Regions from separate parts of the Fusibacter sp. QWL-12 genome, predicted to be linked through region 3. Evidence: riboswitches for the same ligand, from Rfam matches in the RefSeq annotation. Region 3 holds a riboswitch; each other region holds the start of a gene.

Region 1 (10,948 bases), 1.3 Mb from region 3:
TATTTCCCATCATACCTTTTGATTTTTTCATTGCTTCAAAGGTCTTCTTCTTGCTTTTGACTAGTGATAGACCAGTTAAAGCAATTGAAATGCCCCAAAATGACAGTGTAAATACATCCATTTAAAAATCTCCTTCCCATTCGTTTAGACAAAGTATATACTATAGTCAAAAAGAGTGGCGTTACCTCGGTAACTCCAGAAAGGATATTTAATGAATTTGCCAACAAACATTTTTAACGATTTTTCACTTTTGAAGACTATACCCGAAAGTTATTGGGAACAGAACCTTAATGCCAATAAGCATATTCAAGTAAACAAATATTCACAAGGCGAAATCATACATTTTGATGGTGATTTCTGTAGTTCAATTGACGTTATTTTGAATGGACAAGTTGTCATAGAACGGATTGATGATGCCGGAAATTTGATGAGGATTACCGAGTTTTCCCCCGACGATATTCTTGGGGGCAATTTATTATTTTCTAAAAATCCTTGCTATCCAATGATGGTTACTGCTAAAACAGAGGTAATGTTGCTCAGCATCGCCAAGAATCTCGTTTTTGATTTTTGTGCAACAAATAAAGATTTCTTAAAAGTATACTTAGAATATATTTCCGATCATTCACTATTACTGGGTGACAAACTTAAACATTATGTGAATCGTTCTATTCGCGAAAGTATCATCGCTTATTTAAAAAGCGAATATAAAATACAGAAGTGTCAGACGCTACAACTTCGCTTAACAAAAAAAGAACTTGCTGATCGTATTGGGGTGCAACGCACTTCGCTGTCACGGGAATTACAGAAGATGAAGAATGAAGGACTTGTTGAATATGATAAGTCCAGTATTTCTATACTTGTTCAGAGTATACTTTTATAAATTTGAACATATTATTGTACACTTCAAAATCATTGCCGGGTGGTTTATGGAAAAGCACCCATCCCCCACCGCCAAACACTTCAATATACCTTTCATAATAGAGCGGAATGAGTGAAACAATCAGTTCCCTCATGGATTTCTTTCCGCCAATCCAACTCATAAAACTATTAATACATCATCCCTCCTTCACGCACACAAACCAGATTTGAAACTGCTTGTTGCTGTTCGAATCCGGAAAGAGAGACAGTGACCTAACAAGTCCATCCTTGGCTTCAGCAATTTTTTCTATGCGACTGTTTAGTTGCCTGATGCTTCCCAAAACTTCATTTCTATTCGCAGCATAATAATAACCGCCATCATCACTGCAAATCGTATGTCCTTCGCATCTGAGTGCGTTGACGATGTCTCTGATTTTCCGACCACTCATTTGAAATTTCATTTCCAAGCACTTACTTTGCACAGCCTTACCTTCTCCTGTGTGACTTCTTTTCAAATACCTTAAGAACTTTTCATTGATATTTACATGTTCCCCCTCCTCGCCTCCTTTTTCCGGTGGGGTGAGCTTTTTTAAGCAATAAAACCTGCTAAGAAAAATCAAGAAGAACTTTTGAATTCTCAGTCAAGTTTTCGATGCAATAAAAAAACACCATCTTCGAAAAGATGATGTTTTAAGCACGACAAATAGGCTAACTGATTACCTGAAGTTAGCCTGCTTTTTATTGAAATTGCTTTTATAAATGTTATTGCAGTTCCATAACCCTCGCATAATAAATGCGTAAGAACTTGTTTAAAGCTGCAATTTTAGCTACCTTTTTTGCCTTTCCTTCTGCTTCCTTTTTCAACATATACTGATATACTGCGGCATCATTCACAGGCTGTATTGCTTTTAAGCATTTCATGACTTCATAACCAGTTTTTCTAAGTAATGATGATCCACGTTTGGATATCTTTCTCCTTGTGCCTACGAAATTACCAGATTCAAAAGGTGGAGAATCTAACCCCGCATAGGCGACTAATGCACTTCCATTGTGAAATTTTCTAACGTCTCCTATTTCCGCAATTAGTCTTGGTGCCAGGACATCGCCGACACCACTCATCGCTCTAACGGTCTCATATTCTTTTAAAGTACTTGCCGTGACCTGCAGCTGTGTTAAAATATTTTGTAGAGTCTTGTTGATTTCACCAAGCACTCTGACTGCTTCTAGCACGAGCATTTTCGTCGATGGTGTGCTAGAAGAGAGCGTTGGAATACCACTGCTGGCAATGGCGTAGATTTTTCTCGCCTTGGATTCACTGGCGTGGTATTTCTTCTTTTTAGCCCATTCTTGATAGCTCTTAATAAAGTCTTCCTCGCTTAATTTTGTGATGTTGTCGTAATGCCAATAATGCTCAACGAAATCACTGAGTTTGTCTCTTGTTGGATAATCAGATCGTTTCCCTGAAAGTAATTTTTTTATGCCAGGCATCGTTCTGTCCAATATGCCGTTAAGAGACAACTTGCTGTCTATCTTCATTCGAATATAATGAGAATACTGCCTTCCGAGAAATTTGAGTTCTTCATAAACTTCTTCGCTAGGTTCATGCCTTCGTAGATGAAACCAATTATCGAGACCATAATTTGCAATCCTCACAGAATCAATCTTATCCGTTTTGCCTTTCCTAATAGCTGTTGAGGCGTATTTTTTCATCACGAGTGGATTGATGATGCTAACGAAGATTTTCTTCTCTGTAAAAACGCTTAACAGCGGTAGATGATAGGCTCCCGTTGCTTCTAATACTACTCTTACCTCGTTGCCAAGCTTTAATATGGTATCTGCTAACTTTGATACCGCTTCTTCTGTGTGAACGATTTCTGTTGGTGATAAAAGGACTTCACCATATGGCTTTAAAATGCAAACCATGCTTTTTTCTTTTGATACATCGATTCCAACGCTTATCATAACAACCTCCATGAGTTATTGTAATTGCAATCCATCTGCACTCATTGCCCATTCAGTTTGGTTAGTTACACGAACGCTATCTGGTTCAACCTGCTTAATCGAATGCTCACAATAAGAGATGGCTGACAGTTTTTATTGACGGATGCAAGGATCCAAAAAAGCCCACGCCAGACCAATTACCCTCTCATTGTAAAAAAATAAGTGCAAACGCTCAACATCACTAAGAATGTCTTGCATTTACACTTTTATCGTACCAAAAAAGCACGGTTTACTTTCCGTACATATATGCCTTGAATTATTCAATTAATTTGCTTGTAGCAGTTTTTGTTCTTGTCTTTACATATTCAATCCTCCCATGCCTTGCTTTTGATCATTGTCCATTGTTTCCTCAGCAGGTTTTGAGATTACCTTGAACTGATCTTCCCCGGGGACGATGCCCAAAGTTCTTCCGTTATCCCATTTCATATGAAGAGTGCCTGCATCGTCAACGATTTCAACAGTTCCTTGTATACCAGACTCAACAGGTGCATATGGATCATCCATCTGGATAAGTTCTATCCTAGTGCCTACAGGATACTGCTCCTTGATTCTTTCAACTTCGTTTCGAGATTTAAAACCATGCATATACCTATCCCTCCATTGTCTGTACATTCTGTTACTCCAAGCTCTTCAGCGGTCTTCAGAGACCAATTCTCATGATCTCATAAGCTAACCCGCTTTCTAGTTTGAGCCAATAAAAAAGAACTACCTTCTATTTTATTGAGACAGTCATCTCGGTAAGAAAGTAACTCTTCTAGTCATTTAGGTTTAGCACTAGTAATCCATATTTTGAAATGAGTATTGCATTGATAATCGCTTTAAAAGCCCTATCACCGATTAACGTCTTGTCTGCAATCTCATCCAGTTTGATGTACTCTCTACCCATGCAAATGGTTCTGGCGGTTTGATAGAGAGCATATCCTTCAGTATTAATTCCACTAAGCTGCATCTTTTTAAATTCAAAACTGTCTAAATAAACATGATCTTTTGCAACGCTCCACAACTTATCATCCGCAGTAAGCAAAAACAATGTGGCAAGGTAAAACGAATTTCTATCTTTAGTGGATACACCTTGCAACCTGCACACTGAATAAAATCTCGAACGCTGAATTTCATTTAAAAATATTTCCCCATCATAATTTCTGGCTAAATTGATAAGTCTTTCATTGAGTCGAATTGACCTATGATTTTTAAAACAAGTGAAAGTGATGTCTTTATAGCTGTCAAATCCTAATCGATTTATTTCATTAATCACATTTCCAATTTCACTTATTTGGGAGCTACTCTCCTCATACAAGCATGGCTGACATTTCGATGCCTCTTTCCCCCTATTAATACCATGCATAACAATCATTCCGCTTTTCCTTGGCATAAAATTGGGCACTAGCATCATCAATTGTTCCAGCTCCCCAAGCTCTGTACCGTACATATATAATTTTGACATTGGTTATCTACCTCTCTTTCAAGTTTTGTTATTTAAATCTGAATCGTTATTGAAAATAGAAGCTTACTGAATAGGTGATATTTGATTTGTTGTACATGCAATCGTGATTGGTGTAGTAATAAAACTCCAATTTGCTGTAAACACTCGGCGACAGAGTTCTACTGAATGTAATGCCATTTGTAGTCGTTGCATAGTCAAGTTGATCCCACTGTCCAGCTAAAACGTTATATCCACGTACTCTTCCATAATCTTGACCACTATGTCCGCTAACCGGTGGCACTGTAAAGGTATAGTTTGTAATGGTCGCACCTGCAATCCCCTGTTCAAGAATAACGGATTCAGGACCGTTTAGCGTCATACCACCGCCACTATTAGGATCAGCAACAAAGAATACGATAGCTGCCCATGGCGATTCTGCTCCAGTAGAATCTACTGCTTTGACGCGAACAACATTTTTACCCAGTGGATAAGCTGTGCTTGTTTGTGAAGGTCGTCCCTCCCAAACATATGTGATGGCATCACCATCAGGATCGCTGCTCGATGCTGTAATGGTTATTGGTACACCGGGAGCGACACTGTTTCCGTCTGGTGTACGTGTAATCACTGGTGTAGTAGGTACAGAGTTTGTAACTGTAAAAGTGATGTTTGTCCATTCTGAATATAGACCCCATTTATCCTTTGCTCTAACCTTTACAGTATGAGTTCCTACAGGATAATAATTGTCTGCCGTACTGCCTGAATACTCAAGTGTGAATGCATCTGAGTCTGGATCAGTTGCTGTGGCTGAAATATTGACCTTTAGCTTAGAGTTCAGTGCAGTTCTTGTTACAACAGCACTAGCGATTGGCTTGTTAGGTGCTGTGTTTGTTATGGCGATGCTCTTGGAAAAACTGAATTCTCTACCGGTGCTATCAATAGTACTAGCTTTTATAACATAGTTGCCGGTTTTGTTTATGACAATGCTACCGCCACTATTTGATAATGTTCCAGAATAATTCTCTGGATTGCTATCTTGAGATAGAGACCAATTAAGATTCCTACCCTCAAGTCCAGATAAGGACTGCATAGAAACGTTTATGCTATCACCAACGTGAACAGTCTGTGGAGCTGAGAAACTAAAACTTGCTACCGGCTTGACTGTCGCAGTATTAGATGTGAAAGTAAATTTCCTACCATTAACATCTGTCACCTCAGCAACCAGCTTAATAGAGATTGTTTTATCTGTAGTGACTGTAAAGCTGCCTCCATTTTCACCTAGCGAGCCTGTTACACATTGTGCATATGGCTTTTCCTCACCACCATCAACAGAAATTAGCCATTCAATGTCCATACCATCAAGTTCTGAACCAAGTGCTGTAGCGGTAATGGCATCACCACTGTAACTGATTGGTGTCAGTGAAGTGCTCATGCTAGGGATTGGGTAAACCGTAAACCTACCACTATTTACATAACTTCGACCAGAAGTATCTGCCATTGTTAGGGTTAGTTCATACTGGCCCTTTGAAGGGAATGTTAGGTTGCCACCTTGTTTGTTTAATTCACCAGTTGCAAAATTGGAATAAGGTTCAGAGCCACCGTCATCCTTTATAATAGTCCATTCTGTAATGAGGTTATCAATATAAGTACCGGTAACACTGATTGCCCCCATCTCACTTACATACCAAGTCTCTGGCACAGAAAGTGAAATCTCCGGAACTGGATAGACTGTAGTTGATGCTGTATAAGAAAATACTCTTCCCAGAGCATCTGTCATTGAGGAAGTAAGTGTATATTCTCCAGTCTGAGTAAAACGAATTTGTCCACCATAGGCATTAATGGCTCCATCAATAACGTCAGATAAATTTACTAACTCACCATCCTTCATGATTGACCAATTCACCGGAAGTACATTGTTATTTCCTCTTGTTCTAAGATCTAAGGTACGGTCGAGATGTGTCGTTTCCGGAAGTTCAAATGAAATGTTCGGCACTGGCAGAACCTCAATCTTACCACCGTTTTCAAATAGGAATACTCGACCTGTTTCATCAGTAATGCGAGCAATCAATTCGTAAGTTCCAGCATGTTTAAAACTTATAGAACCACCATTATTATCAAGCGTTCCATTAACATACGTTCCAAAATCTTGGAATCCAAAACCATTCTCAAGTAACCACTGAACATTAAGGCCATCCATCTCTGAGGTTTCAGGAACCACTTGGACTACAGTATCTGTGTGAGCCGTTTTAGGCAAAGTATACGAGATGCTCGGGACTGGATACACTTTGACTGGAGCTGAGTAACTGTAACTTCTTTCTGCCTTATCAGTGAAGGATGCTTTAAGAACATACTCTCCTTTATTTACAAAGCTGATGAAGCCTCCCTCATCAGCAAGTTCACCTTGAATTGCATTTTTAACTTCAACTGTTTCACCATCTTTGGATAGTGACCACTGAATTGATGCATCTCCGAGATTTTCAAATCGGGTTTCTACGTGGATTGTCTTATCTGTATGCGTAATTTCAGGTGCATAAAATCCAACAGAACCAATGGGATAGATTGTTATGCTATGTGAAACTTCAAATGTTCTATTGGTTTCATCGATTAATTTTCCAATGAGCATATACACGCCCTTATCCTTGAAACGAATATTTCCACCTTCATTGGTTAGCTTACCTTCGAGCTCATTTGAAAGTTCAACTGCCTCGCCATTCTTCAGTAGGATCCAATCAACGTTCATGTTATTTGCTTCAATTAGGACCGTTGAAAGATTAAGTTCCTTATCCGTATGAGACACGGATGGAAGGTTAAATGAAATTCCCGCAACAGGATAAACTTTTGTGGATTCCGTATGTGAAAATATACGGCCAGTAGCGTCCTTAATCCATGCAGTTAGGGTATATTCCCCCTTGTTCCTGAAAACAAAGGTTCCACCTTCATTTCCAAGTTCACCGTCAAAGATGTCAGCTATTTTTGCTACTTCACCATCTTTTATCGCTGACCACTCGATGTTGTTTCCATATAGATTTTCTAACGAGTATGTGATGGTTGTTGATTTATCAGTGTGCGTTGTTTCAGGCATATCAAAGTTCATATTGATAACTGGGTATACTTTGATTTGCATGGATAGTACAGTTTCTTTTCCTCTGGCATTTTTAGCGGTGGCTGTCAAAGTATATTGACCGTACTCCATAAACTTAACGGTGCCACCCTCCAGTCCAAGTGCGCCTGTAACAGCATCTTTCATCTCAATAGACTTTTCAGAGCCATCTACATCAGTTTTAGACAGTGTCCAAGTATAGCTATTCATGTATTTCCACATAGGCATCACTTCAATTTCATTGTCTGTGTGGACTACTTCGGGTAATTCAAACTTCACCTCTGCTGTAGGATGATAAGAATCTCTATCAGATTTATCGTGAGAACTTCCACCACTAGAGTCTGGAGTTGGTGTTATAGGTGGCATGTTCTCTTCTGGATTTGTCGTTGGGTCTGTGGGAGTTTCAGGTTCAGTCGGTTTAATTGGTTCTGGTGTTGTCGTATCAGGCGTTTGTGATGGTATTGTAGGCTTTTCTTCAATCGGCTTTTGATTAATACTCTCTGTCATCTCCTCCGCTTCGCTTTTGGTCGCCTGATCATTTGGCCTGATTTTATCATCCTCCTCATCTCCAATGATTCCATTCTCTCGACCAATGATTACAAAGCCTTTGTCTTCATCTTTGATGACTTCTTGATCCTTATAGCCACTGTGCCCTTGAGTGTTCATTGCCTCATCTTCCAAACCTTTAATTTTCACTAGAAGCTTGATAATTTCAGCACGGGTAATTGGCTCATCGGGTTTGAAAGCATCTGGATAGTCTGCTAGATCAAAGATTCCTGCATCTACTAAAGCCTCAATGTATTTCTCTGCCCAATGATCATCGATGTCTGAAAAACTTGGTGGTTCTTTTTCTGAATTTGAGATATCAAGCGAAATCTCATTTGCTAGAATCGCAGCGTATTCGCCACGTGTGATAATTTCGTCCTTTCCTATAAAACTTTCCGGATGAAGTCGGTAAGCAATATAGATTCCACTACATAGCAGAATCAAGAAGGCGAGTGCAACAATACCAATGCGTTTTTCTTTCTGTCTCATAAATTTTCCATCCTTTCGTTTAATTTTTGATATGAAAAAACCGGAATCAACTATTTGACCCCGGCTTCAAATCCATTTTAAATTCATATAACTTTGATTCTTACATAAGCTAAATAAACAATTGGCTTGTTTATGAATGACTCTTTTTCACAGATTTTTAAAATAAAAAAAGAGGCATAGCTTATTGGTCATTATAGTTGACCTTAAACAATTGCCTCATAACTTTTCAAATATTAATTCGACTATTCAATTCAAATCAAATTCAAAGCATTCACGCTTTTCTGCTAATGTGAGCTCTATCAATATACTTTCATAAATCTTCATTGTTGTCAAAAATCAAATCCCTAATTCAGAAATCTGCATAATTGACTTTTGGGGCCCGACAAGTAATAATATGAATTTATTGAATCAAATTTGTTTCCGATAGCTCATCCATTTACGATTTTCAGAGACTAATAAACACGACAATGACTTCTTAAAAATCAAAATCGAAGATTATATCAGTACATTTTAGATGCCTTGTAATCAGTAAATGATTTAAACATTTTTGTACTCAAATTTGCTTGAACATATGCAGAGTCAACTGTAGTATCTATTATTTTCCATTCGTCATCGACATATACTTCATTCCATGCGTGATAGATGTCTTTCGTTGGAATTGAATAACCCTTTATCAATTTTGTTGGAATACCAACACTTCTAAGCATCGCAGCTACAATTGAAGCGTAATCATAACAAATACCTGTATTTGTGATATAAGTAGACTCGATATCTGGAAAATAACCACTTTTAACATTTTTTGCTTTTGTATAATCATACTTAATATTTTGATTTACATAATTATATATTGCTTTAACTTTATCGATGTCATTTTTTAATCCTTTTGTTAATGCTTTGGCTTTGACGATAGGTAATGAAGTATCATCAAACTCTATGTCTTGTATAGATGCTAGAAATACATTATTGTTGTTTTCTAATTCTAATGTAACATCAATTCTGGATAACTCTTTATAACTGTTGCCGGTTGTATTTTGCATAATTCTAACGAGATAGTTGCCATTTCCCAATTGAAGTGGAAATTGATTGATATCTGTATCAGTAATTGGATAAGAGTATCGTACACCATCTTTTTCAACTAATAACAGCATTTTAGCACCGTCTACATCATCAAGCTGAACTCTTACTAATCCATTATCAGTATCAGCTTGGAGCGCTTGTGTTGAAGCATATGATTGTATTGAACTTCCAACTAAAATCATTAAAACCATTAAAATGCTTATTATTTTTTTCATAATAACTCTCCTTTCGGTAGCACGGCTGCCTCTTTTTAAAAGGCCCTATGGCTTTGCGTCCCATCATTACTAATGGTTTGCTATTATCGTTGAGAGTTACTCATCACAATATGGACTTATTGAAGTTTTCAAAAAACAGAAAATCTTCTCATTCGGTGGCTAGGCTGCCATTCATTCGAAAGGCCCTATAGCTTTGCGTCCCACCGTTTCCAATGGTTTGCCATTATCGTGAAAAGAGTATCTCTTCACTGTTACTTTTATTTAATATAATTTTATAATAGCACATTATCCGTAATTGTCAAACCAATTCATGCTTACTAACCTATAAACCAAATAATTAAAATCCCTGAATTGAATTGTCGATTCATAGCGTTCAGGGATTTTAATAAGTTTATTCTTTATAAATATCTACCAACATCATTTTTATACTTTATATAATCACCTTTAAATTTTTCTTCAAGATACGATTCTTCTTTCAATATCAAATTGTGCAAACTAAATCCAGCAACTATACCTATCAACAACAATCCAAAATCTCCAAAAGTAATTGCCGTTCCTAAAAACATAGTATCAAAGGCAACGTAAGCAGGATTTCTAGAAAATTTGTAAATCCCACTTGTCACTAGTTTAGCAGTGCTATTGTGATCAATACCTACTCGCCACGACTTGTTCATAACAATAACGGATATGAAAAACAAGATTGCTCCAAGTGCATTCAATGCCACACCAATGTACCTAAGTGGCATATTCATCAACAATGGTGCATAAATCGAAATTCCGAAAATATTCAAAATCCAAATTGCAATCCAAGTATATACAGACCATTTAACCAGTCTTTCAACTCTGCTCAAATTTCGTTCTTTTCCCTTATCACCTAATGAATTGGCGAGGATTTTATCCCTATACTTTAAAAGCAACAATTTCGCAATGTACACACTACCAAAAAGAAGCAGACACCCACTTGATATTACATTTAGCATGTTACCTCCTGAAACTCAACAATGCGTTTATTGAGTTTTCGAATTAAGTACTCTCATAGCATTGAAAACAGCTAGAACAGCAACACCAACATCTGCAAATACAGCTTCCCACATTGTGGCTAGTCCGCCAGCGCCAAGAACCAGTACAATTCCTTTAACTGCGAAAGCAAATATAATATTCTGCCACACAATGGTCTTCGTTCGTTTTGCAATGCGTATTGCACTTGCAATTTTTGATGGTTCATCCGTCATGATTACGACA
Region 2 (10,948 bases), 1.7 Mb from region 3:
CCCAGGAATTGAAAATATTGATCTTGCAATGACAAAGGGGTTTTCGACTGCCACTGCTGTTGCAAGAGAAATGGGGTTTGGCGCAGGTATGGGCTTGCCAAACATGGAAAAAGTGAGCGACGAGTTTATCATTGAATCAACTTTTGGCGTTGGTACACAAATTAAGATGGTCGTCACCTACTAATCAGTCCTCACTTGGAGGTAATAATGAGAGAATACTGGCATTCAGTAGTGCTCGAAAAAGACTACTGTAATGGATGCACACACTGTCTTGATCGATGTCCGACACAAGCCATTAGAATCATCGACGGTAAAGCACGAATCATTCAAGATCGTTGCATTGATTGTGGGGAATGCTTAAGAGTATGTCCTTACCATGCAAAAGGCGCACTTGTCAGTTCAATAGATACTCTGAACAATTACAAGTACACAGTTGCCCTTCCTTCGATTTCTTTTTATGGTCAATTTGCGGAAGAGTACGATACGAACAAGGTTTACAATGCATTGTTGAAATTAGGCTTTGATGAAGTGTACGATACGGCACATGCTGCTGAAATTTTAGCGGTTTATGAGAAATCAATGCTAGAAAAGGAACATATCAATAAACCCTTAATATCGACGTATTGCCCTGTAATTACGCGCCTCATTCAAATTAAGTATCCGGCTTTAATTGATCATATCATTAAACTTGAAGCGCCTATGGAAATCGCTGCAAGACATGTGAGAAGAAGATTGATACAAGAAGGCTATGCGGATGATGAAATCGGTATCATATATATTTCACCTTGTCCGGCAAAGATCACAAGTATAAAAAATCCAATTGGGATAGATAAATCAAGTATTGATGAAGCCGTTTCCACTGAAGAAATCTATTACAAAGTCATGAAAATCATCGATAAGGTAACGGACATAAAACCGCTTCAACGCTCAACTGGAAAAGGGATTGGTTGGGCAAGGGTTGGCGGACAAAGCTATGCGATGGAAATTGACGATTATATTGCAGTTGATGGTATTGACGAAGTCATAAAAGTGCTTGAGTCAATGGAAATTGGAAAACTCAACTCCTTAGATTTCTTTGAAGGCTATGCGTGTGTAAACGGATGCGTTGGAGGACCTTTAAATGTTGAAAACACATTTATTGGAAAAAATCGCGTTAGAAAATTAACAAAAAAATATGGTATGGATGTACCTGTAAACATTGATATTGATTTAATACCAGAAAATATGGAGTGGGATACACCTATTAAACCAATGCCGATTTTTAAATTAGATACGGATTTCAAACGAGCACTAGAAAAAATGGCAAAAATTGAAGAGTATACGCAGATGTTACCAGGTATCAATTGTGGTGCCTGTGGTGCACCTAACTGTAGAGTTCTCGCTGAGGACATCGTCAGTGGCAATGCAAAGCTAGAGGATTGTGTCTTGTTAAAAACTCAGTCTAAAGGCTAATGTTGATTCATAGAATTTATAAATTATAATTTTAGGCTGAGGAGTATAGAGATGTTTGTTAAAGAATTGATTGAGAAGTTTGGTTTTAAACACTTATCAGGAGAAAATTTAGATAGAAAAATTGAAAATGCATACTCTTGTGATTTATTGAGCTGGGTAATGGCTAAGGGTAAACATGATACAGCTTGGATAACCGTTCAAACACATAACAACATATTGGCAGTTGCTTCATTATTAGACTTTGCTTGTATTATTATTCCAGAAGGGATTAAAGTTGAACAAGAAATTTTAGAAAAAGCAAATGAGCAAGAAGTTGTTATTTTATCAACAGAGCTAGATTCTTTTGAGATTTTTAAGATTTTATATGAAGCTGGAGTAAAATAGTGAAACTTTACTATGATTTGCACATACACTCATGTCTATCTCCATGTGGTAGTGAGGATATGACGCCTAATAATATTGTGGGAATGGCGCACATTAAAGGATTAGACATAATTGCAGTGACAGATCACAACGCTTGTGACAATCTAGTAGCGATTGCTCAAGTGGCTGAAAAATTTGACATTTTGTTGGTTCCAGGTATGGAAATTCAAACAAAAGAAGAGGTTCATGTACTCTGCTACTTTAGAAGTTTATCTGATCTTTTAGGATTTAATGAAGTTTTAGCAGCTTATAGGACACCAATACTGAATAAGCCTAAACTATTTGGACATCAACTCATATTAAATGATAATGATGAACAAACAGGAGAAGAGTTAAGAGCACTAATGATGTCGGTAGATTTATCTATTGAAGCGGTTAAAGCTTTAGTAGAAAAGCATTTTGGATGTGTCGTTCCAGCACACATAAACAAAGCGTCAAATAGCATACTCGTCAATTTAGGATTCATACCAGAATCATTAGGATTTAAAACCGTTGAAGTACATCTCAACAGTCCAATATCAGAAGGGTTGACGAAAGATTTTCAAGTTATTTATAATTCAGATGCACATTATTTAGAACAAATCAGCGAGCCCATTCATTCTATGGATTTATCGGAAAGAAGTTGTTCAGCAGTAATTGATTATTTATTGGGGAAGGTATTATGAGGGAGCTTTCTTTACACATTTTGGATATTGCACAAAATTCAATTTCAGCTAAAGCAGAGTGTTTAAGAATCGTTGTAATTGAAGATATGGCGACAGATCGGTTGACGATTAAAATTAAAGACGATGGCATTGGAATGGATGCAGAGACTGTTAGAAGGGTAATTGATCCTTTTTATACGACTCGTACGACGCGAAAGGTTGGATTGGGTATACCGCTTTTTAAGTCTTCAGCAGAACAATGTGGTGGTTATTTCGAAATCAAATCACAACTTGGAGCTGGAACTGAAATCACTGCAGTCTTCAAGCACAGTCATATTGATCGTGTGCCACTTGGAGATATGCCGGAAACATTAGTGACGATTATCAATGCCTGTGAATCTATGGATATGATTTACACGCACACAGTAAATAATGAGACGTTTACCTTAAATACAAAAGAAATTAGAAAGTTGTTAGATGGGGTTCCGATTAATAATCTTGACGTCATCACATGGTTAAGAGAGTATATAACAGAAGGTCTTCAAGAAATCAAGGGTGTGCAATAGTACACCCTCTTTACATTTTGTTTTCAATTGTGATATGGTTAATTAATAAAGAGGATAAGAGGTGCCGCTTTGAACCTAAAGAAAATGGGTATAAAGGTATTACTATTTACTATAGTATTAATTGTGATAACAAAAAATATACAGATAGACCCCTATATTCGAACTGCACTAAGTGTATTTGGAATTGGATCTGGTTTAATGCTGATGTTTTTAGACAGCTATCGTCATTACGGCGACTAATTTTGAAAGAGGCAGATTATGATAAGTTGGAAAAAATGGCTATCCACAGGATTAATTATAGCAGGTTTAGGGATCGCTGCTTTCCCAATTGCTGACAAATTATATGCTGATTATTGGCAAAACAAGTTACTTGAAGCATATGACAGTCAATTGACATTAAATGAAGAAGCAGATCAACAAGCCGAGGCAGATTTTCTTGCTTTACAGGCAATTTATGAAGCTAGTGATGCGATAGAAGCGAGTGAGGAAGAAACGACAGTTGAAACATCTACAGATGTGACAGAATCAATAGAGGCATCGACGGAAGCAACAACAGAAAAAGCGAAAACTGTAGACAAAAGTGTTATTGGGAAAATTAAAATATCCAAAATCAATTTGATAATGCCGATCCTAATGGGTGCAACAGATAAAAATTTGAATAGAGGAGCTGCTGTAATTGCAGGCACTTCAGAGTTTGGTGAAATCGGAAATGTAGGTATAGCGGGACATAGAGGTAGATCATATGGCTTGTTTTTTAATCGATTGGACGAGTTAGGTAAAGGCGACATCATTGAAATCACTACAGATAATAAGGTCTATAAGTACACCGTATATGAGACCCTTATCGTAGAGCCAACTGAAATTTCTGTATTATATAAAAATAATGAAGATAAAATTTTAACCTTGGTTACCTGTGATCCTGTAAAGAACCCAACGCATCGTTTAATCATACACGCTTTACAAAATCCATAAAAAGTCGTAATGTTTTTGTAATTGTACAAAATTAGAAGTGTGGTATACTATTAGCATAGAAGTAAATATTCTGTGAAGAGATGTCTTTTCACGACAAAGGCAAACCATCGGAAACGATGGGACGCAAAACTATAGGGCCTTTCCGAAAGGAGTGGCAGCCAGTCGCCGAATGAGGAGATTTTCTATTTTTTGAAAATTTCATTACGTGAAACGAACCTCTCACCGATAACGGCAAACCATTGGAAACGATGGGACGCAAAGCTATAGGGCCTTTCCATAAGGAATGGCAGCCTAGCTACCGAAGGGAGAGAAACATGAAAAAAATATTGAGTTTATTAGTGATGACAGTTGTTTTGGTCAGTGCATCGTTTACCAGTTTTGGTGCAACTCAAACCATTCAAGCAGATTTGGCAACAGGAATCGTAAACGTTGAATATAGCACATTAAGTAGCAGTAAAATTTTATTGTTAGTTGAAAAAGATGGTCAAAGATACTCTTATCCAATCGTTGACACAGATGTTAATCAATTTCCGTTACAACTTGGAAATGGCACTTACACAGTGAGATTGATGCAAAATACCACTGGAAATAGTTACAAAGAGCTTACTAAAACATCGGTTACGTTAAATTTGGCAAACTCTAATGTCGTATATCTTAATTCAATTCAAGATATAGAATGGAATGAAGATACACTAGCTGTACAAAAGGCATATGAGCTCACAAAAAATTTAACTTCTGATGATGCAAAAGTAAAAGCGATTTATAACTATATTACCAAAAACTATAAATACGATTATAATAAAGCTAAAACTGTAACTAGTGGTTACTTCCCAAATGTTGATAGTACATTTGCTTCAAAAAATGGCATTTGTTATGATTATTCGGCATTATTCGCTGCAATGACAAGAAGTGTTGGGATTCCTACGAAACTTGTAAAAGGTTACTCAACGAATACTGGTGATGTCTATCATGCATGGAATGAAGTCTATATTAATGGTACTTGGAAAACAGTAGATACGACAGTTGATGCATCTTATGTTCAAGCAAATAAAACGGTATCTATGTATAAATTAGCAAAAGAATATAGTGTTTCAAAAGTTTATTAAGCCTTCTTAACTGTTCTGTAGGTAACTGCAGTGCAGTTTTTTTATTGATCACACATTTTTGTGGTAAAATCTGAGGATTTGATGTCCGAAGATTTTTATTTTTTTGTCTTTTTTTAAAATTATGATATCTTTTACAACAAAAATAAGATATTATTATAAGGTTGAATATTACGCTTTATTAGTTTAGGAGATATAAATGTTAAAAAACAAAGGCATCATCAATATTGCGGTTATCGCTCACGTTGATGCAGGAAAGTCAACTTTAGTTGACGCATTTTTAAATCAAAGCAATGTTTTTAGAGCAAATGAGTTCGTGCCAGAATGTGTTATGGACAGTAATGATTTGGAAAGAGAAAGAGGCATCACCATTTACTCAAAAAACTGTTCTATTATGTACAATGATTACAAGATCAATATTGTAGATACACCGGGCCATGCTGACTTCTCGTCAGAGGTAGAAAGAATAATGAAAACGGTTGATACCGTAATCTTATTGGTTGACTCTAGTGAAGGGCCTATGCCACAAACTAGATTTGTTCTTAAAAAATCTCTGGAAAGAGGTTTGAGACCAATTTTATTTATAAACAAAATAGATAAGAAAGATCAAAGAGCAGAAGAAGTCGTCGATTTAACCTTCGATTTGTTTGTTGAGTTAAATGCTGACGATCATCAGCTTGAGTTTCCTATCGTGTATGGAATCGCTAAGGAAGGTATTGCGAAGTTAAGTATGGAAGATGAAAGTACTGACTTATCACCTTTGTTTGAAACTATTCTAAACCACGTTGAGCCTTATCGTGACAGCTCTGATGAAGCATTACAATTACAAATTTCTTCACTTGATTATGACGAATATGTCGGAAGACTGGGAATTGGTAGATTGATTAGAGGTACAATCAAGCAAGGCGATCAAGTGATGATTAGTAAAAGAGATAATACGCAACAGCGAGCGAAAGTTTCTAAGTTGTATGTCTATCAAGGTCTTTCAAAGGTGGAAGTGACTGAAGCATACGCAGGGGATATGGTCGTTATAGCGGGTATACAAGATATTTCAATCGGTGAAACGATTTGTGATCCAGATAAAGTGGAAGCATTACCTATGATCGAAATCGAAGAGCCAACCCTCTCAATGAACTTTTTAATCAATGACTCACCATTTTGCGGTAGAAGTGGAAAGTTTGTAACGAACAGACACTTAAAAAGCAGATTGGACAAAGAGTTGGAAGTTAATGTTGGCTTAAGAGTAGATGCGCTAGATTCTGTTCAAGATGGTTATCGCGTATCTGGTCGTGGCGAACTTCACCTATCGATTCTTTTAGAGAATATGAGACGTGAAGGCTATGAAGTTGCAGTGTCAAAACCTCAAGTACTTATGAAAATGATAGATGGCCAAAAATACGAACCGATTGAACGCGTTATTGCGATCGTACCGGATGAGTATTCAGGTGCTGTTATTTCAGAACTTAGCTTAAGAAAAGGCTTGCTAGATGGCATGCATTCTGAGGATGGATTTACTAGATCTGAGTTTTTAGTACCTACTCGAGGTCTTCTTGGATATAGAAGTGAGTTCATCAATGTTACTAGAGGAGAGGGCGTTCTGCTCAGATCATTCTTTGAATTCCAACCATATAGAGGCGAAATACCTAAGAGAAGTAACGGTGTTCTAATCTCTCAACAAGGTGGCGTAGCGATGGCGTATTCCTTATTTAACTTATCTGATCGTGCAACGATGATGATTGATGCAGGAACGGAAGTGTATGAAGGTATGATCATTGGTATCAATTCGAGAAAAGAAGACATGGTTGTCAATCCGACAAAGAACAAGAAATTAACCAATACTAGAGCATCTGGTTCTGATGATGCAATCAAGCTATTACCACCAAAAGTATTTAATATGGAAGAAGCACTTACTTTCATAGAAGATGATGAATTGCTTGAAATCACACCAGATTCATTAAGAATGAGAAAAAGAATTCTTAATGAAACAGATCGTGTAAGATATAGAAATAAAATGAATAAAGAGTTAGAAGCTCAAGAAGTCGTTTAAGACTTAAATCCCTGTTCTAAGAACAGGGATTTTTTATATCCAAAAACGTGTTCGTAATGATATCAGATGATTAAAAAAAGAATGGTAATAATTGACAATTTTAAACTATAGATGTAAAATAATACCAAACGAAATGTAAAATAATGGTATTCGGAGGCGAAATGACATCTCTTGAACTCGTGATTATAATTCCACTAATTTTATTTTTATTAATGGCTGGTATGATGCTTGTATTTTATGTGCAATCTATTGGCATTGAAATGATATTTCAATCAAGAATCTTTTTAGAGAGTACTGCGACGCATGCAAGTATGAATACATATGAATTTCAAAACGCCAACTTCATCTCAATGCATAATATTGGAGTAGGGAAAATGTATGAGTCAAATACTGAGCTAGAACAGATCAATCCATATAAGTTTCCTGGATTAAACGAACGCTACGCTATAGTGCACCGTTTTTCTTATATCAGTTACAATAGAGGGGTTATTGCAACCTTGAATGAAGCATCTAAGATTTTCGGTGGAGGATGGCAAATTCATGAGACAGAGTAAATCAAAGAGACAGAGTAAATCAAAGAGACAGAGTAAATCAATGGCCTACTTTCAAACTCAAGAGGGTGCAATTTCAATTTTTATGGTCATATTGATTCCAGTCATTATAATCGGTAGTTTATTAATATTCCAATTGGTAGATAGCTATAAAAGAGAGAATGATATGCAGAAAGTTGCACATGCAGCGAGTGACGGCATATTGTCAAAATATAGTGAGGTTATGATGTCACAGTTTGGGATGCTGGCATCGCCAACGGATCAACCGTTTGAAAATATTGTACAAAAATACGCTGCTTTAAATGGTGTAAGCGAAACTGGCTATCCGCCAGAGGTTGACATTACTTTTGATAGAATTTCATCGCCAGAACACTTCAGTAAAGCGCTTAAGCAAGCGGCTGTTAGTTCTAAATGCATCTCACTTGTGGATTATGGAACGACACTTCTTGAGCAAAATAAGGCATATGCAAAGCTGCAGTCGAATGTAAAAACCCTTCAAAGCTATGAAAAAAAAGTTTTTGAATGGCTGGATTTCGAAACGGTAGAAGACAGGCTGAAGTCTATAAATGCATTTGGGTCAATTTCGGATATACAAAATCATATTAGTCAGCTTGAGCAAGAGATTCATTCAGCCAATTTACTTTTTGAAGTGGACTATCAAGAATTGGCATTCCAGCTTGAGTCGCTACAGTCAAACGATGATAATAGTGATACAACTACCTTTTATGCGAATATGAAAGATAATTATAGCGAAGGCAAGGTGGATTTCAATCTTAAAATAGATCAAATAACGGATATTCTCAATTCTGTTTCACAAAATGCAAATACAGTTTCAGAAGTTGAATCGAGCATAGGAGAAAATCTAAATAAAATAGATCTCTATACTAAGGAAGTAAGAGAGCTTTATGAATCAATAAAGAGACTTGAAAATGAAGAAAATGAAGAAAATGAAGGGGAGAATGAGATATTAATTGCACTTTTTACTGATAAAATTGAACAGATAGAAGTGGCGTTGAGCAAACTACGTGAAGAAAACGATCGGTTATCACAAGTAAGCAAAGAAATAAGACAGGAAATCGATGCTAAATTGAATCAGTTTATCATAAATCATCAAAAGTCGCTTTATTTGAAAATTCTAGATGCAATAACCAAACTTGATGAGCTCTTTAAAAGCGTTACAATTGAGGATGTTTCACTTGAATTAAATGAGTCCATTGACTACAGAAACCATGAAGGTGTAATCAATTATGACTTAACTACGAAAATTCTTGTCTCAGAATACTTACTTTCAATTTTTAATAGCTTTGACCAGAATTGTCCTAGAAAAATTCCTTATGGAGAGCGATTAAATGTGGAACGTTCCATTCAAGGCGAGATTGAATTCATATTAACGGGATTGCATCATCAAAGACAGAGCTTGGCTGAAATAAGATTGAAAATATTAGGTATTCGCGTACCGTTTAATTTGGTTTCTCTCATTCAATCAAAATCTCAAATGAATCAGATCAATGTGCTAACTGCGTCGATACCACAACCATGGCGAATTTTTGCTTATTCGGGTGCGATTGCATTATGGTCGACAGCAGAATCTTATACAGACGTTAACGAATTGTTAAAAGGAAATGCCATCCCAATGATTAAGAGAAGTGAAGAATGGCATACGAGCTTAAATGGTTTATTGTCTCAAGACAGTGCCATAGATGACAAAAATACATCTGAAAGTCATAGTAAAACGCAATATGGTATTTATTATATGGATTACTTAAGATTGCTACTATATATGCAAGATGAATCTAAGACTGTTAATAGAGCTATGTCATTATTTGCACTTGAACTCTATGGATTGGAGAAAAAAAGTACTTTAGACGATTATTCTATAGGTCACCAACTTCAAATCGCTTGGGAAGATAATAGTGGATTTCATCATCAGATGAGACAGTATGTCCTTGTCAATCAGCTAACGGAATAAGAGGTGCTTGTGAAAAAATCTAAAGCGAGTGTGACCATTGAGGCGGCTCTTGTAATTACCATATCGATGATTCTCATAATTACATTGGTTGGATCAATTTTGAGTTTGTATATAGATGAACAGCTCGAGTTTGCATTTTTAAATGCTAAGAATGAACTAGAAGTTGCCAGTATGCCCTTTATTGGACACGAAAAAGTCATCCGAAGAACGATTAATGAAGCGATACTGTCCGAGATAGGCGCATGGCTCTATAATAGGGAATTAGAGAAGTTTGAAATCGATCAACTCATTCATAATTTAAAGGTGGAAGTTACTTTTGATGACCTGGGAATGGGACAATATAAGCTTGCCTACGATTATACATTGCCGACTTTTTTAGGTAGACATCAGTTTGCGCTTCCATTTTCACCAGCCGTTTATTCAGATGGTGATCAGAGAACAAACAAGACCGTATTTATCACCACCTATGGTGAAAGATTTCATAGATCAGAATGCCACTATCTTAGAAAGAGTAAGTTTGGGATCTCAATTGATAAAGCACGCGAGGAAGGCTATACGCCCTGTAAGGTTTGCTATCCTAACGAACCTATTGTTAATTAAAGGAGTAAATAGAATGCACAAAGATTTCTTAATTAAGTCTAAAATGAATGTGAAATCAAACACGAAATCAAAAGGTATTAATGCACTTTCCAATAATTGCTTTTCCAATATAAGAGTGGAGTCGAAAACAGGTTTGACTGTCATTGAAAAGTTTGTACACATCAATAGAGGACTAAATGAAATTTCTATTTTATCGAAGCTCAATCAAGCGATGTTCAATGGATTTCCTGTCATGTATGGCTATGAAATTATAGGAGATCTCATGAAAATTACCTGTCAGTACATTAAAGGAAAAACCCTGAGACAGTGGTTAGATATGCAAAATGAAAAACAAAAGCTGATTAATGCATTTGGTCTGGTTTTTGAAAATGCAACGAGAACCTTGTTTGCCTTGCATGATGCAGGTGTATTACATTTGGATATCAAGCCTGAAAACATTATTATAGATGATTACTATCATGTATACTTGATCGATTTTTCATTATCATCAACTTATGAAGATCGGCATCTTATAAAAGAATCATCAGGAACTTTTCATTATTTATCACCAGAAATGATGTTGCAATTTCAACGCATTGATTATGAGAGTGACTTTTTTAGTTTAGGAAAATCGCTTCTAGA
Region 3 (10,948 bases):
TCACCTACTAGGATAATATCAGGGTCTTGTCGTAAAGCAGCTCTAAGCGCATTGGCAAAACTTTTAGAGTCATGCCCAATTTCACGCTGATTGACGATGCTTCTATTGTGCTTGTGCAAATATTCTATAGGATCTTCAATCGTAATGATATGCTCGTTACGTTGATGATTCATCAAATCGATCATGGAGGCAAGTGTGGTTGATTTACCTGAACCGGTTGGACCCGTTACGAGTATCAATCCCCTTTGCTTCATAGACAGTTCTTTTATAATCGGTGGCAATCTAAGTTCTTCCATGCTCGGAACATTTAAACTTACCACACGCAGTGCCATTGAATAGCTACCACGTTGTTTATATATATTCACCCTAAAACGTCCAAGACCAGGATTTGAATAAGAAAAGTCTAGTTCTCCCGTTTCTTCAAAGTGCTTAACTTGTTGATCGGTCATCATATCTTGAATGATGTCCATTGTATCCTCAGGCATCAGTCTTATATCTGACATTTGTACCAGCTTCCCATTCACACGCATAATTGGCGGTGATGCTACGGTTAAATGGACGTCTGATGCACCTGCGTCAATTGCAATTTTTAAGATATCGAGTATTTTCATATTTAACATCCTTATTCTTCATCATAGCTGTAGGTCATTCTTAGCATTTCTTCTACTGAGGTAATTCCATCTTTAACAAGCTCTCTTGCAGTTTCGTTCAAAGTGGTCATTCCCTTAGAGCGTGACTTTTGCTTGATTTCATCTATGCTACGATCTAAGCTTATAAGGTTTCTAACATCACGATCCACTACTAAAATCTCGTGGATAGCTGTTCTACCACTATAACCAGTATGATTACAAGAGTTACAGCCTTTACTTTTATAGATCTCTAAAGAAGTGTCAGTAGGTAAACCTAACGCTTTTAACTCCTCAAAAGAAGCTTCATAAGGCGTTTTGCATTTGACACATAATTTTCTTACCAATCGCTGTGCTATAATGCCCACAACTGAAGAGGAAACTAAGTAGCTTTCAATCCCCATATCGATCAATCTTGAAATCGTACTCGCCGTGTCATTGGTATGAATCGTCGAAAGCACCGTGTGACCTGTAATTGCAGCTCTTACTGCTATTTCAGCTGTTTCTGAATCTCTAATTTCACCGACCATGATAATATCAGGGTCTTGTCTTAAAATGGATCTCAATCCATTTGCGAATGTAAGCCCTGCCTTATTATTAACTTGAACCTGATTGATCCCTTCTAGTCGATACTCCACAGGATCTTCAACGGTGATGATGTTTTTAGTTTCTTTATTAAGCTCTTTTAATATGGTATATAACGTTGTAGTTTTACCACTACCTGTTGGACCTGTTACTAAGATGATTCCCTCAGGTACCTTTAAAATTCGTTCTAATTGAAGTAGGTTATAATCTGTGAATCCTAAATCCTCTTTTCGAATCATTAAACTGTTACGGTCTAGGAGACGAATAACTACCTTTTCACCATATACTGTTGGTAATATCGAAATACGCATATCAATAGGAAAACCTTCTATGATCGTTTCTACACGGCCGTCCTGAGGAATACGCTTTTCAGATATATTCAATTTACCCATAATCTTAATTCTTGTAACAAGCGCAGAATGTGTTGTCTTTGAAGGCGTCATCGTTTCTCTTAAATCGCCATCAATTCTATATCTAATTCGTACAATTTTCTCAAGCGGTTCAATGTGGATGTCACTTGCTTTGCTTCTAACGGCTTGTGCAATTATGGTATTTACAAGTCGCACCATTGGGGCATTTGTAACGTCAGAATCTTCTTCAAAATCTTCTTCTGAATCATCTCCAAATTGATTTCTAAACTCTTCAACCGCCTTAGCTGCTCTTTCACTTGAGTCATAATATCGATTTATAGCTTTTGCAATATCTTGCTGAGCCGAGATAACCACATCGATTTCAAGACCTGTCGTTATCCGAATGTCGTCCTTTGCAATCATGTCTAATGGATCAACCATCGCTATGGTCAGCCTATTCTTGTCCATTCGAATCGGTATTGCCATATGTCTACGTGCCAATATCTCACTGATCATTTTAGGTACTTTAGGATCGATATATACGGTGTTGATGTCTACATATGGAATTTGATATTGCTCTTCTAATACATGAAACAATTGATCCTCTGAAAGCCAACCTTGCGCAATAAGGATCGCTCCAAGTTTGTTACCGGTTTCCTTTTGTAAGCTAAGAGCTGTGAAAAGTTGTTCCTCAGATATAATTCCGTCGTTAATAAGTATATCTCCCAGCCTTTTTCTATTTTTCGGCATTTTTGTCTCCTATGTGTAATACTTGTATTATAACTCTTATACCACTATTTTTGTTTTTTAATAGTGTTTTGTCAATGACAGAATCTTCACTCAAAACAATATAATAAAAAAACTGCAGTAATTATATACTGCAGTTGAACGGTCATAGCTTTTGCCTTAGACTTCAAACTTTGCGTCCTACCTTTTCAGGTAGTTTGCCTAATTGATTAATTAATTAAAATTATACACTAAGAAATAAATGATGTAAATCCTAAAATTACCGCTGAAACCTTGTTTTATCGTAAACATAGGCTATTTTTCAGTCTGTAATTGTACTGATTTTTGTTCTAAAATAAATAACTCAAAATACTATTCCCCCAAAATAAAACAATTAAAGATGAAATCACAATAAATGGCGCAAAAGGAATATAGTCATTTTTGCTTTTTTTAAACACTAAAATCCACAAAACACCAAACAACCCACCTAAAAAAAAGGTAATCCAGATGCTTAGAAGCGAAAGTCGCCACCCTAGAAACAGCCCAATTGGGATATATACTTTGACGTCCCCCATTCCGATACCAGCTTTTTTAAACACTGCAACTGATAGTAGGGCTATCACTAGCATTAGCCCACTGGGCAAAACCGCACTAATGAACGGTTCTAAAATGCCATTGGAATAAAACATGTAACCGGCTGTGTAATGAAGCCCCACAGGCAATATACCAGCAACAGCTGCAAAAATCACCACTTTATTTGGAATGATTCTATGATCTATATCTATAAAAAAAACAACTGTCATAATCGCAACAAAAAGCCAAAATAGTAATGTTAAAACAGTGACGCCAAATTTATGAAATACAAGAACAAAAAGTAGCCCTTCAAGTAATTCTACCAATGGATAGCGTACTGAAATTCGTGTTTTACAGTTGTGGCATTTTCCCCTAAGCATAAGCCAGCTGACTAAGGGAATTAGCTCCCAAGCATTTAAAGTATGACCGCAATTACCACATCTTGATCTCGGCTTGATAATGCTTAAATTTTCCGGAATTCTATAGACGCACACATTTAAAAACGATCCGATCGTTATGCCTAAAACAAAAACTATACCGTAGATTACTAAATAATCAATCAACACAGGCATTTTCCTTTCACGTTAGGTTTTTAACTTGACTTACTTAATCAGATTACCTTAAAAACTCGCATGGCACAACTGCTTTAAAGGATTTTTCAAATTAATTCTTTTTTAATAAATTTCTGTACTGCTTTTGGGTATAATAACTTATAGCAATACAAGTGCTAGGAGGCTGTATGGAATCATTTAGTCGTTTGGATGAGTTATCTAAAGAAGTTGCTTTTAGAGATTATTTAAAAGCAAAACGCAAACACATAGCAGAAGAGTTAGCTCAAATGGCTCAAGAAGAGATTCGTCTTCAGTCACAGCTAAAAAAAGAAACTTACGATTATAATAGAATTGAAAAACTTTCAGAGAAACAGCTTGTTACACTATTCTCTGAGCAATACGAAAGTATGCGAGACCAAGAATATCGCGAAATGAAAATTGCAGAGTATAAATACAATTCTTTAATCGAAAAAATGGCACTTGCTGGTGCTGAAATCAAGTCCATTACAGAGCATCTAGCAAATAACGATAGTATCGAACAAGAATATGAAACTTTGCTCAATATTAAGCGTGCATGGGCTTTATCGCTTGGCGTTTCACAAATAGATTCGCTTGAAAGTGAGCTCCGTTTTTTACAAGGCAAGCAAAAGGAGCTCGACGAGGCAATCGTCGCATGTAAAAAACTTATCTCAAGTTTAACCAATGCAAGAGAAGACCTAATTCCTGCAATGAATTGGGGCGTTTTCGATAAACTAGGTGGTGGCTTAATCCCAGTATCGGTTAAAGAGGATTGCATCAATCGTGCCAGTCAATACATTAAAGATTCAAGTCACAAAGCGATGCTATTAGGACGTGAACTTTTAGATTTAAGGCATTACTTTAACTTAAGTGATATACAAGTTAACTCACTTTCAAAAGCATTTGAAACCTTCTTTGTCAACGTTTTAAATGATTTGACGATACAAGAGGAAATTGATCGTGCCTATGAGACAATCTCTGAAAATCACGAACGTGCTGAGGCTATATTACATGAGCTTTCAAAGCTCAGAGATGAAACTCAGACTCGAATCGATGAGATCATTCAAAAAAGAAACGAAGTGCTTTTATCTTTATAAAAAGCACTTCGCAGCATTTACACAAGTTAATCTTAATTCACTTAAATAGCCTTCATCTGTTAGATCAAGTGATTCGACACTCTGAATTTTCACTTTCAGTTTAGTCGTATCACTTTTTTTAGTTTCAACAACAGTTTGAATTTCAGAAAGTAGAGCGACTAACATTTCTAGTATCGTTAAATCTGCCACACCTTTATCATGGCGCATTCGATACATGATAACGTCAAGTGTGTAGTGCGTAAAATCCCTTAGCTCTTGTAATGCACATCTATAATGATCGTATGGGATTTTCTCAGTATCAATTTTGTTAAAATCCCCTATCTGACTGATGACTAGATCAATATCTCCAAATAAGCCTGTGATGTCCTTTTTTAATGAAGTCATTTCGCCATCATCTTCATGTGAAATATATGAATTTAGATATGTCCTTAAGCTTTCAACAATATAAACCAATCTTTTTCTAAGCATATTTGAGTAGAAAAATTTTGAAAAAAGATAATTATAAAATATCGCAATCGCAATACCGCTACCTAAAGCAAGAAGTCTCAGCCTTAAAGTAATCAGCATACTAGGCATCCCCATTGCATCTAATTGTATATACTGTGTCATATAGATTGCAGTAAAAATTGCCACTGGTGAAACAAATCGCCAATTAAACTTAAGTGAAATATACATTGTCGCTGCAACACCAAGCGGTATGGTCAATGCATTCACACCAAACAGACTGACGAGAATCGCAGTAACAACCCCACCTAGTATACTTGCTTTTATCTGATCCAGACCACTTTTAATGCCAATAATATTAATTGGTTCAAGTGTCAGCATCATACCAAATAAAAGCGAAATCATATCTTTACCAATAATGCTATGATTATGGAATAGGATATAGCCTGTTAATATGCTTAAAAATCCTTTTAAGACGTATAAATAAGAATCAAACAACGTCGCTTGTCTCCCTAATTTGATCTTATCTAAGAAATTTTTCATCTTCTTTTTACACCTCTAATTTTTCATTTAATTTTGTATAATAATCTAGTCTTATATAAATTGACTTAAAGCAACAAAATCTCAATATAATTTTATTATAGGTCTTCAAAAGTTTCAATTTATTTAGTAAATAGTAACAACAAATTTAAACACGGTAATTTTGCAAAAGAAAAAGGAAAGTGTCATAATCTATTCACTTTCCCTTTGAATACTAAATGTTTTTCAATTCATCAACGATATTTTTTGCTTGATGTGTTATGGATTTTTGGTCCCCTGAGATTCCGTCTAGTTTGTTAATTTCTAACGAAATTCTTTCATTTTCATGTTTCAATGACTTTAGCAGATCTGAGATTTGAGTTGCAAACTCACTGGTAGAATCAGACATCTTTTGAACCTCAGTAGCGACCACTGAAAAACCACGACCATGCTCACCTGCTCTTGCTGCTTCGATATTTGCATTTAATCCTAATATTTTAATTTGCTGTGTGATCTTATTTACAGCTCTCGTCATCTCATCTGTTTTTTCTATAAACAGGTTTGACTGTTCCGCTGATGCTGCCAAGTCTTTGTTTATCTGGTTTAAATCTTCAGTGATATTAACAATTTTATTCATCTCAGAGTGTAATTTTAAACTTGTTTTATTGATCTCATCCAACTGGAAATTGAGTCTTTTTCTCATATCGATTTGTTTATCAACAATAAACATCATCATTTGTGCAGCGTCTGATTCAATAATCTTTTTAGTTCCACCAAAATGAGAATTAACTAATTCATAAACCTTATGATTACCAGTAGCTTCTACGATCATATCTGCTTTTGAATCAATGTCTCTGATTTCAGTTGAATAATGAATGTTATTTTTCCTTGCGAGCTCTATTCCTGGTGACTGCAAATTTTTATCAATTACCGAAACGACTTCTATCTCATCTATGTCGTTAAACAGTTCAATCAACTTACTACCACCTGCACCAGCTCCTACTATAGCGACCTTCATAAATACCCCCTACACCCTCGTAAACTTCTGTTATTAACTTCTTTTACTTCCCGGAACATTATACCATAAAGCCACTTAAAAGAAATTAGAAACTCGTTAAATATTGTCAATAATTCGCACAATTTCAAAAAGCAAAATGGCCCCCTTTCTTTCGATTGGGGACCACTCTGTATAGAATAGAAATGGGGCTGTTTTACTATGGTAGAACAACTTCTGAGTCAACAAATGCTTTAATAGCCGTGTTGAGCTCAACTACGTACGTTTTAAGTTGAGCAACTTGAATATCGCTACCACCTAAATAGGCTTGAACTGCGGTTACTTTTGCAATTAAAGCTGTACGTTCTGGGTCTCCATAGGTTTTACCATCTGCTAGTAAAGTGTTTGCTTGATTCACTAATGCTTGAACACCAGCTGTAACAAATGCGGTGTTAAGTGCGTCAAGTTCACTAATGTAGGTTTTTAACTCATTGTATTTGTGAGTTGAACCATTTAAATAATTCGTAGCAGCGGTAACTTTTGCTTGTAAATTGGTTCTTGTAACATCGGTATTAATATAATTAACATCTGTCAACAGTGCATTTGACATATTGATTTGTGCTTGTAGTTCAAGTTTTACTGCATCATATAAATCTTTGATATAGACTTTTGATGCATCAAGGAAATAGTTTAATTTCGCTTGCGTTAATGGATTTGTCTTATCTAAATAAGTTTGAATATCATTAATTAAAGCAACTAACGATGTTAAAGGATTAGTACCTTCAACATAATAGGTTTCATAATAAGCCTGAAGTTCAACTTTAACAGCTGCTAGAGTCAATAAATCATCTTCACCTAATACGATATTGTTTTTAAAAGCTTCCATTGCTGTCCAAAGTTTAAAATACTCATTTTCAATGGTTGTCACGGTTTGATTTGAATAATTAGCAACAAATGTGCTCGCAGTTGCGATAGCAGCTTGTAACGTTAAATTCGATCCAACCAGATAATTACCAGGTAAAATACCTTCAACTTGTTTAAATACAAGTGGTGTCACTTCTGGGTTTACATATAATAATGCTTCTGCTGAATCAATCAAATCTTTTAGTTGATCCAATTGATCTTTAAACGATTCAGCTTTTTTAAATAAATCATTGTAAATACCTAAAGTTAATACTGAAGGTGAAGTTACTTTGATGTAGTTGTTAATTTCTGCAATTAAATTATCCAAAGCACCTTGTTTTGCAGGTGTTAATTTAGAATAATAGTTTGCTTTATAGATTAATAGGTCATTGTATAGGACTTTCAAATTATCAATGTAAGTTCCCGATACGATTTCGCTATTATCAAATAGCTTAATTGCATTTAAGAGTTTATTGTATTCTGTTTTAATCAAATAAGCTTTTGAACTATTGTAGTTTGTAACGAATGTTTCTGCATTGGTTACTGCGATTTGTAATTGTTCTTTTGCACCTGCTAAGTAAACTTTTGTATTTTCAGTGGACAATCTTGTTTTTGCACTTACTATTAAAGCTTTAAACGAATCTAGACTTTGTTCTGAATCATAATCGCCATATCTAAAATCTTTAATTTTCTTAGCCAAACCAAATGGGAAATCTCCATTTGCATATCTTTTAGAAAGTCCATAATTAAGGTAGCCTTTCTTAGCTAAACCTTCAGGTAAGCCTAACCAGTTACCATCGCCTAAGCTTACCATTAACTTCAATCTTTCTCTTAGCTCAGCTTTGGTTTCTTCAGTAACTTGATTTCTATATTCGAATTCATCTTTTTCTTGTTCTTTGACTTGTGACTTATCGGTGTCAGTTTTTGGGCTGTTACCTCTACCATTGTTGTCGGCAAAAGTTACCACAGAAACTTGTGAAATAACCAGCACCAAAGCCATCAAAATCATAACCATCGGTTTTAGATTCTTTTTCATTTTGCACTCTCCTTTGTTTCTTTTGATCGACCTTCGCTATAATATACGGAAAGGTTTAATTTTTTCGGTGACAAATTTGAGCATTTTTTTCATCTGTAATCTTTTTGAAATATTTTAATGAATTTTTTTCACATTTTTTGATATATCACCATAACTTTTGGATATAAAAGAATTACAGAACTATCTTATTCTAATGTCATAATCTTTTTAGGAGGGAACCATCTTGAATCTTTCGCTTAAAAACATAAAATTTATGAAGCAAATGATGATGAGAAAAGTTGTTTACGCATTAATACCTCTTGTTTTAGCTGGTATTTATTTCTTTGGACTTAGAGTACTTACACTACTTTTAGTCGTTTCTTTTTTCGGTTGTTTAACAGAATGGATTTTTGTTCGTAAAACAACAAAGAAAATTACTGAAGCTGTTTTGGTCACAAATATCCTTTTTACTTTAACCTTACCGCCAAGTACACCCTATTGGATTGCTATCATAGGGATTATTTTTGGTGTATTGTTTGGTAAAATGGTATTTGGTGGATTTGGTAAGAATCCATTTAATCCAGCATTAGTAGGAAGAGCATTTATCTATGTCAATTTCCCTGAATTTTTAACACTACATTGGACAAAACCAGTTAGTGGTATCTTAGGTGGCTTTACTACCTACTTGGGCGAAACCATAGATGCCGTTACACAATCCACACCTATGTTAATCTATAGAGCATCTGGTGATGAGTTACCAATATTGAAGCTAATGTTTGGTAATATCGCAGGATCAATCGGAGAAACAAGTGCCGTTCTCATCATTCTTGCAGCAATCTATTTGATTTACACAAAAACTGCTGCTAAAGAAACTATTTTTTCTGTCATTATCGGATTTTTAGCGATGAGTAGTGTCTTTTTCTTCGCAGGATTTGAGCAAGTGTTAAATCCTGTATATGGATTATTCTCAGGTGGTTTATTATTTGGTGCCGTATTTATGGCAACAGATCCAATTTCATCACCAAAAACATTCGAAGGTAGAATCGTTTACGGTTTACTAATTGGGATAATAACTGTAATCATTAGAAGCTTTGCATTATTCGCCGGTGGTATCATGTTTGCTATATTAATAGGAAACACCTTTGCACCGATCATTGATGAAGCGGTTAATAGCATAAAAAAAGCTAGAAAGGCAAAACTCAATAAGGAGGTAAGCAATGGCTAAGAAAAAACAAATTGTTTATCCAGTATTGTTTATGATCGCTATAACCGTTATCTACACAGCAGTTCTCGCTTTTATCAACGAGAGCAGTTCAGGGATAATTGCAGAACAAGAAGCATTGCGCGTGAAACGTTCAATACTATATGTCGTCGATCTTCCAGTATCTGATTCTGATACAGAGGTTGATGCCGCATTTAATGAAAGCATTACTGAACAGACTTATAATAAGCAAACTTATTATGAGTATCGTGATGCAGATGGTTTAAAAGGATATGCTTTCAAATTCTCTGGTACAGGACTTTGGGGAACAATAACAGGTTATATTGCTTTTGACAGTGAGTTCACAAAAATCTTAGGCATCGACTTTGTTTCACACTCTGAAACACCTGGACTTGGGGGAAGAATCGAGGAAAGCTGGTTTAAAGAGCAATTTAGGGGCATCTCACTTTCTGAAGCTCAAACCATCATATTAAAACCGGCTGACGGTGGCAATATAGATGGCATCACAGGTGCAACCTTAACGACAGACTCTGTTAGAAAAATGGTAAATGCTTTTGTAACAGAAACTCTCAGCTTTGCAAAGGAGGCTAATCTATGAAGGAAGTCATCCGCGTTTTTAAAGCCGGTATCTATAAAGACAATCCTGTATTTAGACAGATTTTAGGCATTTGTTCATCCCTTGCCGTTACAAATTTACTATCAAACTCTTTTATTATGGGCGTTGGTTTGATGTTTGTAACCGCCTTTTCAAGCTTTACAGTATCACTGATTAGAGTTTTTACACCTAAGCATATTCGTATGATGGTGCAAACTTTGATCATATCAGCATATGTTATTATTCTAGATATCTTCTTAAAGGCTTATATGCCTGAAATGTCAAAAGCGCTTGGTCCTTATGTTGGTTTGATTATTACAAACTGTATTATCATGGGCCGTGCAGAAGCTTTCGCACAAAACAACAAGCCATTTATCTCATTTTTCGATGGTTTGATTATGGGTTTAGGTTACACATTAGTACTCATGTCTGTTGCGTTTGTTAGAGAGCTTCTTGGATTCGGTACGCTTTTCGGTATCCAAATCATGCCTGACAGTTGGGTCAATTGGACGCTTATGATCATGCCTCCAGGCGCATTCTTTATGATCGGTATCGTCATTTGGGTTACAGCAAAACTCTTCCCTAAAGAAGAAGATCAAAAAGGAGGTGCTAAAGCATGATTGAAATCCATCCACTCGTTATTTTTTTCGCATCCATATTTACAAACAACATGATTTTATCCAACTTCCTTGGAATGTGTTCTTTTATTGCAGTTTCAAGCGAAATCAAG

The links. Region 3 has a riboswitch for cyclic di-GMP ahead of AC4PID_RS02910 (GspE/PulE family protein). Riboswitches for the same ligand answer to the same signal wherever they lie in the genome.
Region 1: it holds a riboswitch for cyclic di-GMP, as region 3 does, so the genes downstream of both, AC4PID_RS14730 (transglutaminase-like domain-containing protein) here and AC4PID_RS02910 (GspE/PulE family protein) in region 3, are expected to answer to the same signal.
Region 2: it holds a riboswitch for cyclic di-GMP, as region 3 does, so the genes downstream of both, AC4PID_RS12995 (transglutaminase-like domain-containing protein) here and AC4PID_RS02910 (GspE/PulE family protein) in region 3, are expected to answer to the same signal.

What each region holds. Positions count from the first base shown of each region.
Region 1 covers NZ_CM178745.1:3,074,491-3,085,438, reverse strand. The annotation lists gene AC4PID_RS14770 (permease) at 1-121, opposite strand, end outside; gene AC4PID_RS14765 (Crp/Fnr family transcriptional regulator) at 212-880, shown strand; partial or broken gene AC4PID_RS14760 (DNA adenine methylase) at 891-1,040, opposite strand; gene AC4PID_RS14755 (hypothetical protein) at 1,056-1,319, opposite strand; gene AC4PID_RS14750 (IS110 family RNA-guided transposase) at 1,621-2,820, opposite strand; gene AC4PID_RS14745 (DUF4314 domain-containing protein) at 3,157-3,444, opposite strand; gene AC4PID_RS14740 (hypothetical protein) at 3,614-4,303, opposite strand; gene AC4PID_RS14735 (S-layer homology domain-containing protein) at 4,350-8,414, opposite strand; gene AC4PID_RS14730 (transglutaminase-like domain-containing protein) at 8,915-9,706, opposite strand; cyclic di-GMP riboswitch class I at 9,719-9,798, opposite strand; cyclic di-GMP riboswitch class I at 9,858-9,938, opposite strand; gene AC4PID_RS14725 (methyltransferase family protein) at 10,105-10,686, opposite strand; gene AC4PID_RS14720 (heavy metal translocating P-type ATPase) at 10,714-10,948, opposite strand, start outside.
Region 2 covers NZ_CM178745.1:2,697,438-2,708,385, forward strand. The annotation lists gene AC4PID_RS12960 (ATP-binding protein) at 1-184, shown strand, start outside; gene AC4PID_RS12965 ([Fe-Fe] hydrogenase large subunit C-terminal domain-containing protein) at 208-1,452, shown strand; gene AC4PID_RS12970 (DRTGG domain-containing protein) at 1,504-1,836, shown strand; gene AC4PID_RS12975 (PHP domain-containing protein) at 1,836-2,540, shown strand; gene AC4PID_RS12980 (ATP-binding protein) at 2,537-3,085, shown strand; gene AC4PID_RS12985 (hypothetical protein) at 3,155-3,325, shown strand; gene AC4PID_RS12990 (class D sortase) at 3,344-4,057, shown strand; cyclic di-GMP riboswitch class I at 4,146-4,227, shown strand; cyclic di-GMP riboswitch class I at 4,278-4,360, shown strand; gene AC4PID_RS12995 (transglutaminase-like domain-containing protein) at 4,372-5,163, shown strand; gene typA (translational GTPase TypA) at 5,360-7,207, shown strand; gene AC4PID_RS13005 (hypothetical protein) at 7,369-7,761, shown strand; gene AC4PID_RS13010 (DUF5702 domain-containing protein) at 7,748-9,727, shown strand; gene AC4PID_RS13015 (hypothetical protein) at 9,737-10,327, shown strand; gene AC4PID_RS13020 (protein kinase domain-containing protein) at 10,341-10,948, shown strand, end outside.
Region 3 covers NZ_CM178745.1:497,550-508,497, forward strand. The annotation lists gene AC4PID_RS02905 (type IV pilus twitching motility protein PilT) at 1-611, opposite strand, end outside; gene AC4PID_RS02910 (GspE/PulE family protein) at 623-2,311, opposite strand; cyclic di-GMP riboswitch class I at 2,438-2,520, opposite strand; gene AC4PID_RS02915 (prepilin peptidase) at 2,638-3,426, opposite strand; gene AC4PID_RS02920 (hypothetical protein) at 3,600-4,526, shown strand; gene AC4PID_RS02925 (aromatic acid exporter family protein) at 4,521-5,513, opposite strand; gene AC4PID_RS02930 (methyl-accepting chemotaxis protein) at 5,725-6,507, opposite strand; gene AC4PID_RS02935 (hypothetical protein) at 6,704-8,422, opposite strand; gene AC4PID_RS02940 (RnfABCDGE type electron transport complex subunit D) at 8,646-9,626, shown strand; gene AC4PID_RS02945 (RnfABCDGE type electron transport complex subunit G) at 9,619-10,221, shown strand; gene AC4PID_RS02950 (NADH:ubiquinone reductase (Na(+)-transporting) subunit D) at 10,218-10,838, shown strand; gene AC4PID_RS02955 (NADH:ubiquinone reductase (Na(+)-transporting) subunit E) at 10,835-10,948, shown strand, end outside.